DNA from 4 places in the Paenibacillus sp. FSL R7-0026 genome. Region 1 is predicted to be linked to each of the others. Evidence: predicted binding sites of a transcription regulator. Region 1 holds the regulator's gene; each other region holds the start of a gene.
The links. Region 1 encodes Rex, which represses fermentation and respiration genes when NADH is low (regulators of the CRP and FNR family bind a similar motif). Its sites were predicted from a motif close to TTGTGAAATATTTCACAA; they were not measured.
Positions count from the first base shown of each region.

Region 1 (3,465 bases):
AAAGAAGATCAGGATGATTATCAATCGGATAGTCTGATCACGGACATTACAGGATTACTGAAAGATCTGACCACATTGAAGGAAAATCTACGTTTCTTCATGCGTATGGATGACGCCAAAACGGTGTACTGGATGGAAGCCAGCGGCCAGTTCCGCAGCAAATCTCTCCAGCTGTATGCCGTACCTGTAGATGTGAGTGCACAACTTAAGGATTTGTTTTTTGACAAAAAGAAAAGTGTTGTTCTTACATCCGCTACGCTCTCCGTGGATAAGTCATTCCAGTTCATGATTGAACAGCTCGGCTTACAGGAAGCCGCCGAGAACAATCGGCTATTAACGTCGATGTTGCCATCACCTTTCAATTATCGCGATCAGGCACTTCTGGTGATTCCGCGTGATTTCCCAAGTGTGAAGGGAAGTGTGGGTGATGCGCACTTTGTCAATATGCTGGTGCAATCACTCGCAGAGACGGCAATTGCTACGCGTGGACGCATGATGGTTCTGTTTACTTCATACAAGATGTTGCGACAGGTCTATGATCCGCTGAAAGAAGCTCTGTCTGGCAACGACATCTCATTGCTTGGGCAAGGCGTTGACAGTGGAAGTCGTTCCAAATTGACTCGCAGGTTCCAAGATGCCAAAGCTACGGTACTTCTGGGTACAAGTAGCTTCTGGGAGGGTGTAGATATCCCGGGAGAGGCGCTAACCTGTCTCGCTATTGTGCGACTGCCTTTCCAGCCACCGAATCATCCGTTGGTGGAAGCCAAGAGTGAGTTGCTTCAGGAACAGAAGAAAAATCCGTTCATGAAACTGTCCGTGCCACAAGCGGTCATTCGTTTCAAGCAGGGATTTGGCCGATTGGTGCGTACAGCGAAGGATAGAGGAATTGTCATTGTTTATGATACACGGGTGATTGAAGCGTACTATGGTAAATTCTTTTTATATTCATTACCAGGTCCCAAAATGGAGCATATGCTCACGGAGCAGATGGTTCCACGAATTACCGAGTGGTTGGAAAAACCTGCTAATGAACAAAAATAATGGTTGTTTTGTTCGTTATATCATTGCATGACACTATCGTTTGGCGTTAAACTTTATTAGATATTTCCGTATCCGATTAAAGCAGTTGCACGTAAGAACTTATAACCTAAATTACAAGGAGCATTCTGTATAAAATGTCACGTTTATCTTTGAGTTTATACAGAATGCTCATCTTTTCATCTATTATTTTATCGTGGCCTTGGTAAGGGGGAGCAAGAATGAAATCGGATAAAATTTCGGAAGCGGTGGTACGACGTCTGCCTGTTTACTTGCGTTATTTGAGCGAGTTGCATCAGCGTGAGGTGGCTACTGTTTCTTCTCAAGAGCTTGGACAGAGGCTGGATCTGAATCCGGCCCAAATTCGTAAAGACCTGGCTTACTTCGGTGATTTTGGTCGTAAAGGGATCGGGTATGATGTATCCTATTTGATCGAGAAAATTCGTCACATTCTCAAAATTGATCAGCAAATTAATGTAGCTCTGGTAGGCGCGGGTAACCTCGGACAGGCCTTGTCCAACTACAACGCATATCTGAAAGACAACATGAAGATTGTTGCTGTATTTGATGCATATGGACCGAAGATTGGTAGTCAAATCAACAGTTTGACGGTAAAACCAATGAATGAATTGACGGAAGCGGTTAAAACGGATAACATCCGCATCGGTATTATCACGGTTCCGGATACGGAAGCCCAAAATGTAGCCGATCAGCTTATTGAATCGGGAATTGAAGCGATCCTTAATTTTGCACCAACAATTCTAAAAACACCGCCGCATATCCGCATTCACCATGCTGACTTTACAACGGATCTGCTAAGTTTGGCCTATTACTTGGAGACTGGAAAGGACGACGAGGAAGATGACAACAAATAGATGGGTAATTCACAACGGCAAATTTGCCGTTAATGAAGGCGGCACAACATGGAACGTGGTCCAAGGATACATGGTTGTTGAGAATGACAAGATTGTGCATATTGGTGAGACATTGCCGGATGAAGACAAAAATTGTACCAAAGTGGATGGAAAAGGACTGTTCTTCCTGCCGGGTCTGATCAATACGCATGGTCATGCAGCGATGTCGTTGCTCAGAGGGCACGGAGACGATCTTGCATTGCAAGTATGGTTGCAGGAAAAAATGTGGCCGATGGAAGCGAAAATGACTTCAGAAGACGTATATTGGGGAACTTCGCTATCAGTGCTTGAAATGTTGAAAGGCGGAACTACAGCGTTCCTGGACATGTACGATCATATGGATCAAGTTGCCAAAGTTGTGGAGCAATCCGGCGTTAGAGCAGCACTGGCACGTGGTGTAATCGGGCTGTGCTCGGAAGAAGAACAATTGCGGAAGCTGGAGGAGTCGGCTGCGTTTGCGCGTGAGTGGAATGGACAGGCAGATGGTCGCATTACAACCGTAATCTCGCCACATGCACCATATACATGCCCTCCTGACTACATAGAGAAGCTTGTGCAGGTCGCGAACGACCTAAACCTTCCCCTTCATACACATATGTCGGAAACGCTTCGTGAAGTCGAGCAGAACGTGGCTGATTATGGACTGCGTCCTGTGGCACATCTGGAGAAACTGGGCTTTTTCTCCCGTCCATCCCTGGTTGCACATGCGGTGCATCTGAATGACGAAGAGATTGAGATTCTGGCCCGACATGATGTGGCTGTGTCCCATAACCCGGGAAGTAACCTGAAACTCGCTTCCGGTGTTGCGCGGGTACCTGCGTTGCTGAAAGCAGGAGTTACTGTGTCACTCGGAACAGACGGACCGGCAAGCAACAACAACCTGGATATGTTCGAGGAAATGAGACTGGCTGCATTGATCCACAAAGGTGTATCCGGTGACCCGACGGCAGTGCCAGCAGGCGAAGCGTTACTACTCGGAACGTCATACGGTGCCAAATCCATCTTCTTGAACAATACCGGAGCACTCCAGGTCGGCATGAAGGCTGACTTTATCGCCTTGGACATTGAACAGGCACATTTCTATCCACATACAGACCTGATCTCACATACAATCTACTCGGCTTCTGCCAAAGATGTTGAGCACGTATGGGTGGATGGAAAACAAGTGGTGAAACATGGCGAATGTCTGACGCTGGATGAAGAACGCATTTTGCGTGAGTCTCAATTGGCATTTGATGGTCTGCTTGCTCGTTAATTGCAGGACAGCATCATAGGGAAAGGAAGTTCGGCTTTTGAAGAAAAAAAAGAAGTGGATATGGATTTCGCTGCTTGCACTGGTTCTGATTCTGTTTGGACTTCAGCGTTATTACGTCTATGTCACTCAGGACCAGCGCAAGGAAGAAGCGCTCGCTATACAAGCAGCACAGGAGCAACTGGGCATTACATCCTATGATGAATTGCGCAAGTACATCTGGGGAGACAAAGAAGGCTCTGACAACATCTACTGGACCCT
Region 1 is NZ_JBBORG010000001.1:3,966,068-3,969,532, reverse strand. It holds gene dinG (ATP-dependent DNA helicase DinG) at 1-1,041, shown strand, start outside; gene MKY44_RS17415 (redox-sensing transcriptional repressor Rex) at 1,260-1,913, shown strand; gene MKY44_RS17410 (amidohydrolase) at 1,900-3,207, shown strand; gene MKY44_RS17405 (DUF5590 domain-containing protein) at 3,245-3,465, shown strand, end outside.

Region 2 (3,465 bases), 180 kb from region 1:
TGAATCTGCTGTAACCGATAGACCGGCGATACCACAAGCCATCGTACGTACAATGTCACGGTCATGCAATGCCATTTCGATACGCTCATAGCTGTATTTATCGTGCATGTAGTGAATGACGTTGAGGGTGTTCATATACAGCTTCGCGAGCCACTCCATCATTGGTTTGAAGCGTTTCATAACCTCATTGTAATCCAACACTTCGCTAGTGATGGCAGGATACTCAGGTCCAACTTGTGCTCCGGATTTCTCGTCACGACCACCGTTGATCGCATACAGGAGAGCTTTTGCCAGGTTAGCACGAGCGCCGAAGAATTGCATTTGTTTCCCGATCTTCATAGCCGACACACAGCATGCAATACCGTAATCGTCACCGTAGATTGGACGCATCAGATCATCATTTTCATACTGTATTGAGCTGGTTTCGATGGATACTTTACTGCAATAATCTTTGAAAGCTTCTGGAAGTTTCGTGGACCAGAGAACAGTCAGGTTCGGTTCTGGTGCAGGACCCAAGTTGTGCAGTGTATGCAGGAAACGGAAGCTGTTTTTGGTTACGCGTGTTTCACCATTCACTGACATACCACCGATGGACTCAGTCACCCATGTTGGATCTCCACTGAACAGTTCGTTGTAATCCGGTGTACGCAGGAATTTGACAATCCGCAGTTTCATTACAAAATGGTCAACCAATTCCTGAGCCTGTTCTTCGGACAAAATCCCTTCTTGCAGGTCACGTTCAATGTAGATATCCAGGAAAGAAGATACACGTCCCAGTGACATCGCAGCACCGTTCTGCTCTTTGATCGCTGCGAGATAACCGAAGTACAACCATTGGAACGCTTCTTTTGCTGTTGTCGCTGGCAAGGAAATATCGAACCCGTGCATATCGCCCAATTGTTTCAACTCTTGCAATGCACGAATCTGTTCAGACAACTCTTCCCGCAAACGAATGACATCTTCATCAATGACATCAACTTCGAGTGCATTCAATTCACTTTTTTTGTTACGAATTAGGAAGTCTACCCCGTACAAAGCTACACGACGATAGTCACCGATGATCCGGCCACGGCCGTAAGCATCTGGCAGACCTGTAATAATTCCTGCTTTACGCGCTGCACGCATGTCGGATGTATAAGCATCGAATACACCCTGGTTATGTGTTTTGCGAATGTTTGTAAATATATCAATGACGCCCTGTGGCATTTCAAAGCCATATGCCTCACATGCGTCAATCATCATGCGAATTCCGCCTGTTGGTTGAATGGAACGTTTGAACGGAGCATCGGTCTGAACGCCGACAATCTGTTCCTTGGTTTGATCCAGATAACCGGGTTGGTGAGAAATAATAGTACCTGGTGTGTTCACGTCAACGTCAAGGACACCGCCGTTATCCCGTTCTTTTTTGGTCAGATCAGATACGATCTCCCACAATTCTTTGGTATTCTGGGTTGCACCTGCGAGAAATGCTTCGTCACCGTAATACGGAGACAAGTTGTGTGCCAGAAAATCATTCACATCTACGGATTTGGTCCATGTTCCTTTGGTAAAGTTTCTCCAGCCTGTTTGTTGTTTGACATCTTTTTCAATCACCGACATCGTAATCCCTCCACTAATTTGGATTTCTGGACACATAACATCTTGCTTCATTCGTAGCATTGTGTGCCCAGAGCCGCGATTAATGTGAATTGTTTCACATAAACCGGAACATGTTCTCTCTACTTGGGAACCGGAACCGCGGGATGAATGTTTTTCTTACATTTTCAGTATACGACTTGGGGCTTTCATCATCTGTGATTTTTGTCACAAAGCCAGTGAACTAACTCACTCCACCTGCGCTGTGTCCCATTGACCCCTGTAAATTCACACTTAGCCACTGCGCGGGCAGAACAACTTCCGATCGCTGTTATCCCCGGATTTTTTCAATTTTATATTTCAAAGGGGAAAATCCGGGGATAAAGGCGAACGCTCCGCTTCTTCAGTTTTTTCTGCCCACTCCGTTATTGTGTGAACATCTGGCTCAAACAGCCACATCACGGATTACGTGTAACCTCTCTAGAACCCTTTGCTCCTCTATGCTCGGAGCAAATCAAATCTTAGATTAAATCCTGAAAAACAGGTGCTTCGCTCTTCTGTTTTTCTGCCCACTCCGTTATTGTGTGAACATCTGGCTCAAACAGCCACATCACGGATTACGTGTAACCTCTCTAGAACCCTTTTGCTCCTCTATGCTCGGAGCAAATCAAATCTTAGATTAAATCCTGAAAAACAGATGCTCGCTCTTCTGTTTTTCTGCCCTCTCCGTTATTGTGTGAACATCTGGCTCAAACAGCCACGTCACGGATTACGTGTAACCTCTCTAGAACCCTTTACTCCTCTATGCTCGGAGCAAATCAAATCTTAGATTAAATCCTGAAAAACAGATGCTCGCTCTTCTGTTTTTCTGCCCTCTCCGTTATTGTGTGAACATCTGGCTCAAACAGCCACATCACGGATTACGTGTAACCTCTCTAGAACACTTTGCTCCTCTATGCTCGGAGCAAACCAAATCATAGAATAAACCCTGAAAAACAGATGCTCGCTCTTCTGTTTTTCTGCCCTCTCGTTATTGTGTGAAAGACGGCAATCGGGGCTCCCCTCTCGGGGAACCCTGATCTTCTTGCCGTAAGGCACGCTTCGTTCTTGATTCGTTATTCAAACTTTCCGTAGAAAGCGTTGCGGTATACATCAGCCAGTTCAGTTACGAGTGGCAACTTCGGATTGGCGGTTGTACATTGGTCTTCGAAGGCACGGTCTGCCAGATAACCTACATGTGCTTCAAAATCTTTGGCATCAAATCCGATTTCCTGGAACGATTCTTCAATGCCCAATGTTTTGTTCAGTTTGCGAATGGCATTGATGAGACTGGTTACGCCTTCTTCTGTCGTACGTGCAGGCAATCCCAGAATGCGGGCGATTTCGGCATACCGCTCATCCGCTACAAAGTGCGAATATTTCGGGAACGATGCAAATTTGGTCGGTTTTTTTGCGTTGTAACGAATAACGTGTGGCATCAGGATTGCATTGGTGCGTCCGTGTGCGGTGTGATACTGACCGCCCCATTTGTGCGCCAAGCTGTGGTTAATGCCCAGGAATGCGTTGGCAAATGCCATACCGGCAATTGTGGAAGCATTATGCATTTTCTCACGTGCCAGTTTATCGCCTTGCAGCGCAGATTGCTCCAGGTATTGGAACACCAGTTGGATTGCTTTGATCGCAAGTCCATCCGTGTAATCATTTGCCATGACAGACACATAAGCTTCAATCGCATGCGTCAGGACGTCCATACCTGTATCTGCAACGGCTGTTCTAGGCAGGGAGTATACGAACTCCGGATCAACAATCGCTACGTCTGGTGTTAGCTCATAGTCGGCCAATGGATATTTGGTGTTACCTTGATTTTTATCTGTGATAACAGCGAACGAT
Region 2 is NZ_JBBORG010000001.1:4,150,358-4,153,822, forward strand. It holds gene pflB (formate C-acetyltransferase) at 1-1,599, opposite strand, end outside; gene adhE (bifunctional acetaldehyde-CoA/alcohol dehydrogenase) at 2,691-3,465, opposite strand, start outside.
Region 2: the regulator Rex is predicted to act here: its motif matches at 1,682-1,699, upstream of pflB (formate C-acetyltransferase).

Region 3 (3,465 bases), 2.2 Mb from region 1:
GCTTCTCGACCGCAAATGGGCCTGCCTTGATCTCACGAACGAACAGGTATACCATCACGATTCCGAGAACCGTATACGCAGCGGTAAATGCAATGGTCGAAAACAGGATCATTCCTGCGGATACATTCGGTGAGACTCCGGCTTCGGTGGTCATATAACCAAATACCGTCCATGGCTGTCTTCCAACCTCGGTCATAATCCAACCTGATGTATTGGCGATAAACGGCAAGGATATAGCGAATACCATCAGACGCATAAACCACTTTCCAGCGACCTCCAGCTTCTTACGAATGGCCAGAAACGTACCGTATAGCGCCAGTGCAATCATCAAACCACCCGCTGCGATCATGATGCGGAAACTCCAGAATGTTGTCCGTACCGGCGGGATGTAGTCCCCCGGCCCATACGTCTGTTCATACTCAGCTTGAAGTTCCTTCATGCCTTTGACACTACCGGAGAACTTGCTGTAGGACAGGTAACTGAGCAATCCAGGGATTTTGATCTCACCCGTACTCTCCTGTTTATCCGGATCGATAAAAGCGACCACCGTCCATGGTGCCGGATCTTCTGTCGTTGTCCATGTGCCCTCACTGGCTGCCATCTTCATCGGCTGTGTCTCCACCAGATATTGCGCCTGGAAGTGACCCGAGAATGCGACGCCGAATGAGGAAACAAGAGCGATAATGATCGCAATATTAAACGATTTGCGGAAGATCTCCACATCCTGCTTTTTCATCAATTTGTAGGCACTGATCCCGGTTACGACGAAGGCTCCTGTCATCAATGCCCCAAAGATTGTATGTGGGAACTCAACGAGAAGCTGACCATTTGTGATGAGTGCAAAGAAATCATTCATCTCGGCTCGGCCGTTGTTAATCTCAAACCCAACAGGATGTTGCATAAATGAATTGGCTGCCAGAATCCACAGCGCGGACAGGAATGTGCCGACAAACACCAGCCAGATGCAGGCCAGATGCACTTTTTTGGACAAACGATCCCATCCAAATATCCACAATCCAATAAATGTAGACTCCATAAAAAACGCCAGTAGCGCTTCAATAGCCAGTGGCGCACCGAACACGTCCCCGACAAATCGGGAGTACTCGGACCAGTTCATGCCGAACTGGAACTCTTGCAGAATACCTGTGACAACCCCGACGGCAAAGTTAATCAGGAACAGTTTGCCCCAGAACTTGGCCATCGTTTTGTAGATTTCCTTCCCCTTAACAACGTACAACGTCTCCATGATTGCAACCAACAGTACAAGACCGATGGATAGCGGGACAAAAAAGAAATGGAAAATCGTTGTAAGTGCATATTGGATACGCGATAACATAATCGGATCCATACCGTTACCCCTTCTTTCTGTTCACTTCGCAGTATGCGTATTTGGCATTGAAGCTGCACCTTCGCTGTCTATCCGCCAAATACGTTGATGAACGTATTGTGCCAGATTACCTATTTTATACATGTGAGAATTATCACAATCTTCGTCTCTAGAGCAAAAAAAAGTGATCCTGGTCACACAAAAGATAAAATTCAGCCTATTATCACAGCTTGCCAACTTCATCTATTCATGGAAGATACTCATGTTTGGGACGGAATGCCCATATGTTAGTCTCAGGCATATCATGCGAAGTACCGTGAGGGCTTTACATATGAAGTGAAAGCATGAAACACAAGCAGAGCGAATGACGCTCCATATTACAGTCAAGGTGAGGTGAACTATTCATGGAAAAACCTGCACCACTACCAGGTGAAGACACCGAAGCCAGCCTGGATAAGGCCAGTACAACACAGTCCCCGGTCCGGTATGTTCTCTTCCCTCGCAAAGGAGGCTGGTCATCCTTTCCCTATCCCGATATTGCTGCACTGCTGTCGATCGAGGGAGAGGTCTACTATGTCAGCAGCCTGACGCAAACAGAAGATGTACCTCCGGTCATTACCGTCATCTCCCTCCCTGAAGCCGAGCAGCTATTGCTGGAACCTCGCACCGTAGCCGTAGTCGCCCATCCCTACTGGCTAATGGCTACAGCTTCGCTGGAGCCTGAGCTATGTATTGCCCTGCTCCCCGAACCTGCTGGAAACGAAGCAGAATCTCCGCTATGGGAGAGCAGTATTTCCAAACTGGTCGGCATCGCCGATCTGGTAGGCACATCCTCCGAAACACGTTATATGAAGCTGTTATTCCAAGGCGTACGTGCTATCTGGCTGGGCGGAGAAGACCCTGCACCTGCGGGTACGATGCAAAAGGATGATCTCGAAGTCCCTCTCCGGGACTACGAACTGCTCTTCTTGCATGCGCTGCGGCAGATCCTGTCAGGCACTCCAGATAGCGTCACCCTGCTTCAATGCAGTGTACGTGCCGACTTCTACCGTCAGCTACGTGCCAAAGCAGGTGCACATGAGACGATATCCTTTTTGCTGGCAGCCTATGAGTACTTGCTTGAAGATCCTCGGGCTATCCATTCACTTCAAGAGGCATTCTCCCATGCGGTCTTGAATGGTCGTAGTGATTGTGTAGTCTCCCACTATAGATTCCTGTCTGCCATTCATGCCCGGACCGGACAGTTGGAGGACGCCCTGCGGGTGTACGGAATTAGTGCAGCCGATGAACAAGAACAGCATCATTATGAACAGCTCTGTCGCTGGCTTGAGGCGGGAGAAGATCAACTTGTACGAGCGGAATTACTGCGTATGAACGATGATTACGGAAACGCCCTGCGTATCCTGGACGAACTTGGCGGAGAAACGGCGAGACATTGGAAATTCCGCATCTACAAGGAGACTGGACGTGTGGAAGAAGCACTGGCTCTGGTGCATGCAGTCGATATTCAGGATGATGCCAGTCGCCGGGAATATCAGCAATTATCCGGTAGTGCGCTGGCACTGCGAGGGGAACGACACGGGGCAGTCCGACATTTCCTTGAGACAGCACTGGAGGATGAAGATGCGCTGGCCCGGATTGTCGAGCTGGAGCTGTTGGATCATGCTGTACAGCAATTGCTTGGGGAGGTGCCATGATGCTGGACCCAAAGAAGCGTAGACAACAGTTGAATGGGCCAATGGTGCACAGGGATATCCGAACCGAAACCACTTACACACCAACCGAAACAGTCGATCGAACACATACAGACGCATTGGGAAATGGCGATTACACCCCGGATCATGCACAACCAACACAGGACATCCGAAGCCAAGTGCATCACTGGGGTGATTCACAAGGTCAGGCAGAACAGAGTGCAGCTATAACACAAGAGGAAACAAGTGTATTCAAAGAGCCCTTCTCCATTCGCCGGGTTCGCAAAAGCAAAGGCAACAAGCTGACCGCCATGCTTCAGGTTCGCAACGAACGTGGCCGATACCTTGAAGAAGTATTGCATGATCTGAGTGAGTTCGTGGATGAGATCGTGATTGTGGACGATGCCAGCACAGACGGAACACCGGATCTATGCAAAGCCTATC
Region 3 is NZ_JBBORG010000001.1:6,211,984-6,215,448, forward strand. It holds gene MKY44_RS27220 (cytochrome ubiquinol oxidase subunit I) at 1-1,348, opposite strand, end outside; gene MKY44_RS27225 (tetratricopeptide repeat protein) at 1,732-3,024, shown strand; gene MKY44_RS27230 (glycosyltransferase) at 3,021-3,465, shown strand, end outside.
Region 3: the regulator Rex is predicted to act here: its motif matches at 1,470-1,487, upstream of MKY44_RS27220 (cytochrome ubiquinol oxidase subunit I).

Region 4 (3,465 bases), 190 kb from region 1:
ACCTATTTCTCGGAACGCCCTTTGCATGAGCAAGGTAAGGTATTCAAGGTCCATCAACAATATGGGCAGATTCCGTTGTATCAGGAGTATGTAGACGCACCTTCATGTTGCGTGCAGGTTGACGGTGGATTGCTTGAAGGGCGATTGCTGACAGGGGTGTACGTATCTGAGGAGCAGTTCTTCGGGCTTAATCCATATCTGAAAGATGGCGATGGAGGACGGACATACATGCAGGCTAGTGTCCAATGATAACGTAACCAATGAGAACATAAAATGATATAGATTGGAGAGCCTGTGTGCAGGCTCTCTTTCTTGTACAAGCCTTATTTGGAGGCGGTACCCTATAAAAGTAACGGCTTTGACACTTTTTTTTGCCGAAAGTTGTGCCATAATAGAGGTTATGGACAACAGGGTGAATGATTTTACGCAGGGTGGTGTTACCTACATGATGAAGAAAATCCCCGGTTACATAGGTGTATGTTTGCTCCTACTGGCGATCTTGGCTGGTTGTAGTGAGACGCAGCCTTCTGAGCAGCCAATTGTCAAAGAGACAGAAACAGCGAATACGATCACAGTGGCTGTAGATGGCAGTACGTTTTTGCCTGATGCAACAAAGTCCATTAAGCGAGATTTTAGTGAGGGTTTGACACTCAAAAAAGCATTACTCAATAGCGGACTGGTTGATTTTACGGCGGATGGCAAACGGATTCAATCCGTGGGTGAAGTTTCTCTGGATTCTTCGCTGAGCTGGGCTGTCAAATTAAATGGCAAGGATATTGAACAGGAAGATTGGGACATGGAGCTTCATGCCAAAGATGAAGTGATCATTTACGTGAAAGCCGCTGACAGTGGGGGGGATGGCGTTGCGTATCAGACAACGTTACTCAAGGTTAGCGGTGGAAACATTATGCCAACCCTTAATCGTCAATATGCCGGCGTCTACGTTCAAGAGTGCACAGTTCGTGATGTGTTGAAGTCCAGCGGCATTGTAAGAATGTCGGAGAACAACAAATTTGTCGTTTCGGTCGAGAATGTCACGCCTCGTATGAATGAGCGGTGGGTCATTATGGTGAATGACAAAGAATTAATGGAAAATGGTCTGGACATGAAATTGAATCCACGTGATGCGGTAAAGCTTGAATTGACCAATGCATCCTAAGTATACCAAGAAGCCCAATCTCTTTTTTAGAGAACTGGGCTTTTTTCATTAAATATATAAGCAAGATCCGATCAGCATAGTCAAATATTAAATACGACAGATCTCGTTCGGGCAAAGCTCACAGTGACAGATTCCTTGCAGCATCTTCAGATCTTTGATGACAATCATGCCATTGTCATATTCAATCCCGTCTTTCTTACGCAGATCGCTTAACATGCGGTTTACACTTTCACGAGTGGCTCCAATCATATTGGACAGATCCGTGTGAGTAATTTTTTTGTGAATAATGACATGCTCTCCATGAGGCTCACCATACGAATTCGACAACCGAATGAGGGTGGAGCAGAGTGCACCCGGTTTGCCATATAACATGAGATCCCGGAATTTGGTCTGTGTCAACCGGTGGTGGATGCCCATCCATTTCATAAAATCGATCGCGAAGTCACAATGCTGGCAGATTAACATTTCCAGATCTTTATGCTCCAGTACACCGATCTCACTATCCTCTAATACTTCCGCTGAGAAGCTGTGTTTAGAGCCAAAGAAGGGATCAGCCTGCCCAATCATATCACCGGATTGATACATGTACATGATCAGTTCCTTGCCTTCATCCGTGGATTTGGTGATCTGGGCACGGCCCCGTTTCATATAATAAAGTTTGTCAGAGATGTCGCCTTCCCAGTACAGATGTGTACCTTCCGGATAGGTTCTATCTTTCATGGTAACCAGCAGATGGTTGAAATTTGCTTCCGAGAAACAGTTAGTATTACCGCGCTTTTCCAGTACAGTTGTTAGTTCTCTCATAAGTCTATCTCCCCTTTATGTCCATCGGACGACCTTCTGTAGTAAGCAGTAGCCTCCGAGGTTCGCCGCAAACCGTTGCCGTCCTGATCAGGGTCATCTCGGCCGGGAAGAAGGACGGTACAAATTGCGGTGGTTCAATTTTTAAGTTCAGTATATACCTAATCTTACCGTTTGAGGGGGAAGGAAAGGGGGCAAAAATGACGAAATTTCAAACATTGTGATAAAATTCACTTTTAATGGAGAGGATGAATTTTACAGCCCTATATTTTAAATAGGAAGTGAAAATGGTCGTATGAAGGACACTACAAAACTTAAATTAAATTTGTTATACTTTGTGAAAAAAATCACATAATTAAGTTTATTGTCATGTTACGATGTGAATGTAAACGAGAGAGACAAACTAATACGAACCTTTAGGAGGATGAGGGAGATGGCTGTAAAGAACGAAGTCGCCCCAGCAAAAGAACCGACAGCAGGTCAGTATATTCAAACGTTAATCGACAAAGCGAATAAAGCACACGCCGCATTCATGAAGATGGACCAGAAGCAGATTGACCGGATTGTGCAAGCGATGGCACTTGCGGGTCTGGATAAACACATGATGCTCGCTAAGATGGCCGTAGAAGAAACAGGCCGCGGAGTGTATGAGGATAAAATCACCAAAAATATATTTGCAACAGAATATGTGTACCACAGCATTAAGTATGACAAAACCGTAGGTGTGATTGAAGATAACGAATATGAGAGCTTCCAGAAAATTGCGGAGCCGGTCGGCATCATCATGGGGATTACACCAGTAACCAATCCAACATCAACCACGATGTTTAAAGCACTGATTTCCATCAAGACCCGTAACCCAATCATCTTTGGTTTCCACCCATCTGCACAGAATTGTAGCCGGGAAGCTGCTAAAATCCTGCTGGAAGCGGCTGTGAAACATGGTGCACCAGCAGATTGCATTCAATGGATTGATGATCCTTCCATGGATCGTACAAACGAACTGATGAATCACAATGATGTGGCTCTCATTCTGGCAACAGGCGGATCAGGTATGGTACGTGCAGCGTACAGCTGTGGTAAACCTGCACTGGGCGTAGGACCGGGTAACGTACCTTGCTTTATCGAGAAAAGCGCGGATATCAATCAGGCAGTGACGGATTTGATCCTGTCCAAATCTTTCGATAACGGCATGATCTGTGCTTCTGAACAAGCGGTCATCATTGAAGAACCGATCTTTGATCAAGTGAAGAAAAAAATGATCGCAAACGGCTGTTACTTTGTTAACAAAGATGAAGCAGCAAAATTGACAGCAGGTGCGATTAATGCCGAGAAATGTGCGGTGAACCCGGCGATTGTTGGTCAATCTGCGGTAAGCATTGCGAAATTGTGCGGTATTGAAGTTCCAGCAGGCACCAAAATTCTCGTGGCCGAGATTGAAGGAGTAGGTACCAAATTCCCATTGTCTGCTGAGAAATTAAGCCCGGTACTGGCTTGTTACAAAG
Region 4 is NZ_JBBORG010000001.1:4,154,589-4,158,053, reverse strand. It holds gene MKY44_RS18360 (hypothetical protein) at 1-249, shown strand, start outside; gene MKY44_RS18355 (hypothetical protein) at 446-1,159, shown strand; gene MKY44_RS18350 (Crp/Fnr family transcriptional regulator) at 1,247-1,963, opposite strand; gene adhE (bifunctional acetaldehyde-CoA/alcohol dehydrogenase) at 2,394-3,465, shown strand, end outside.
Region 4: the regulator Rex is predicted to act here: its motif matches at 2,296-2,313, upstream of adhE (bifunctional acetaldehyde-CoA/alcohol dehydrogenase).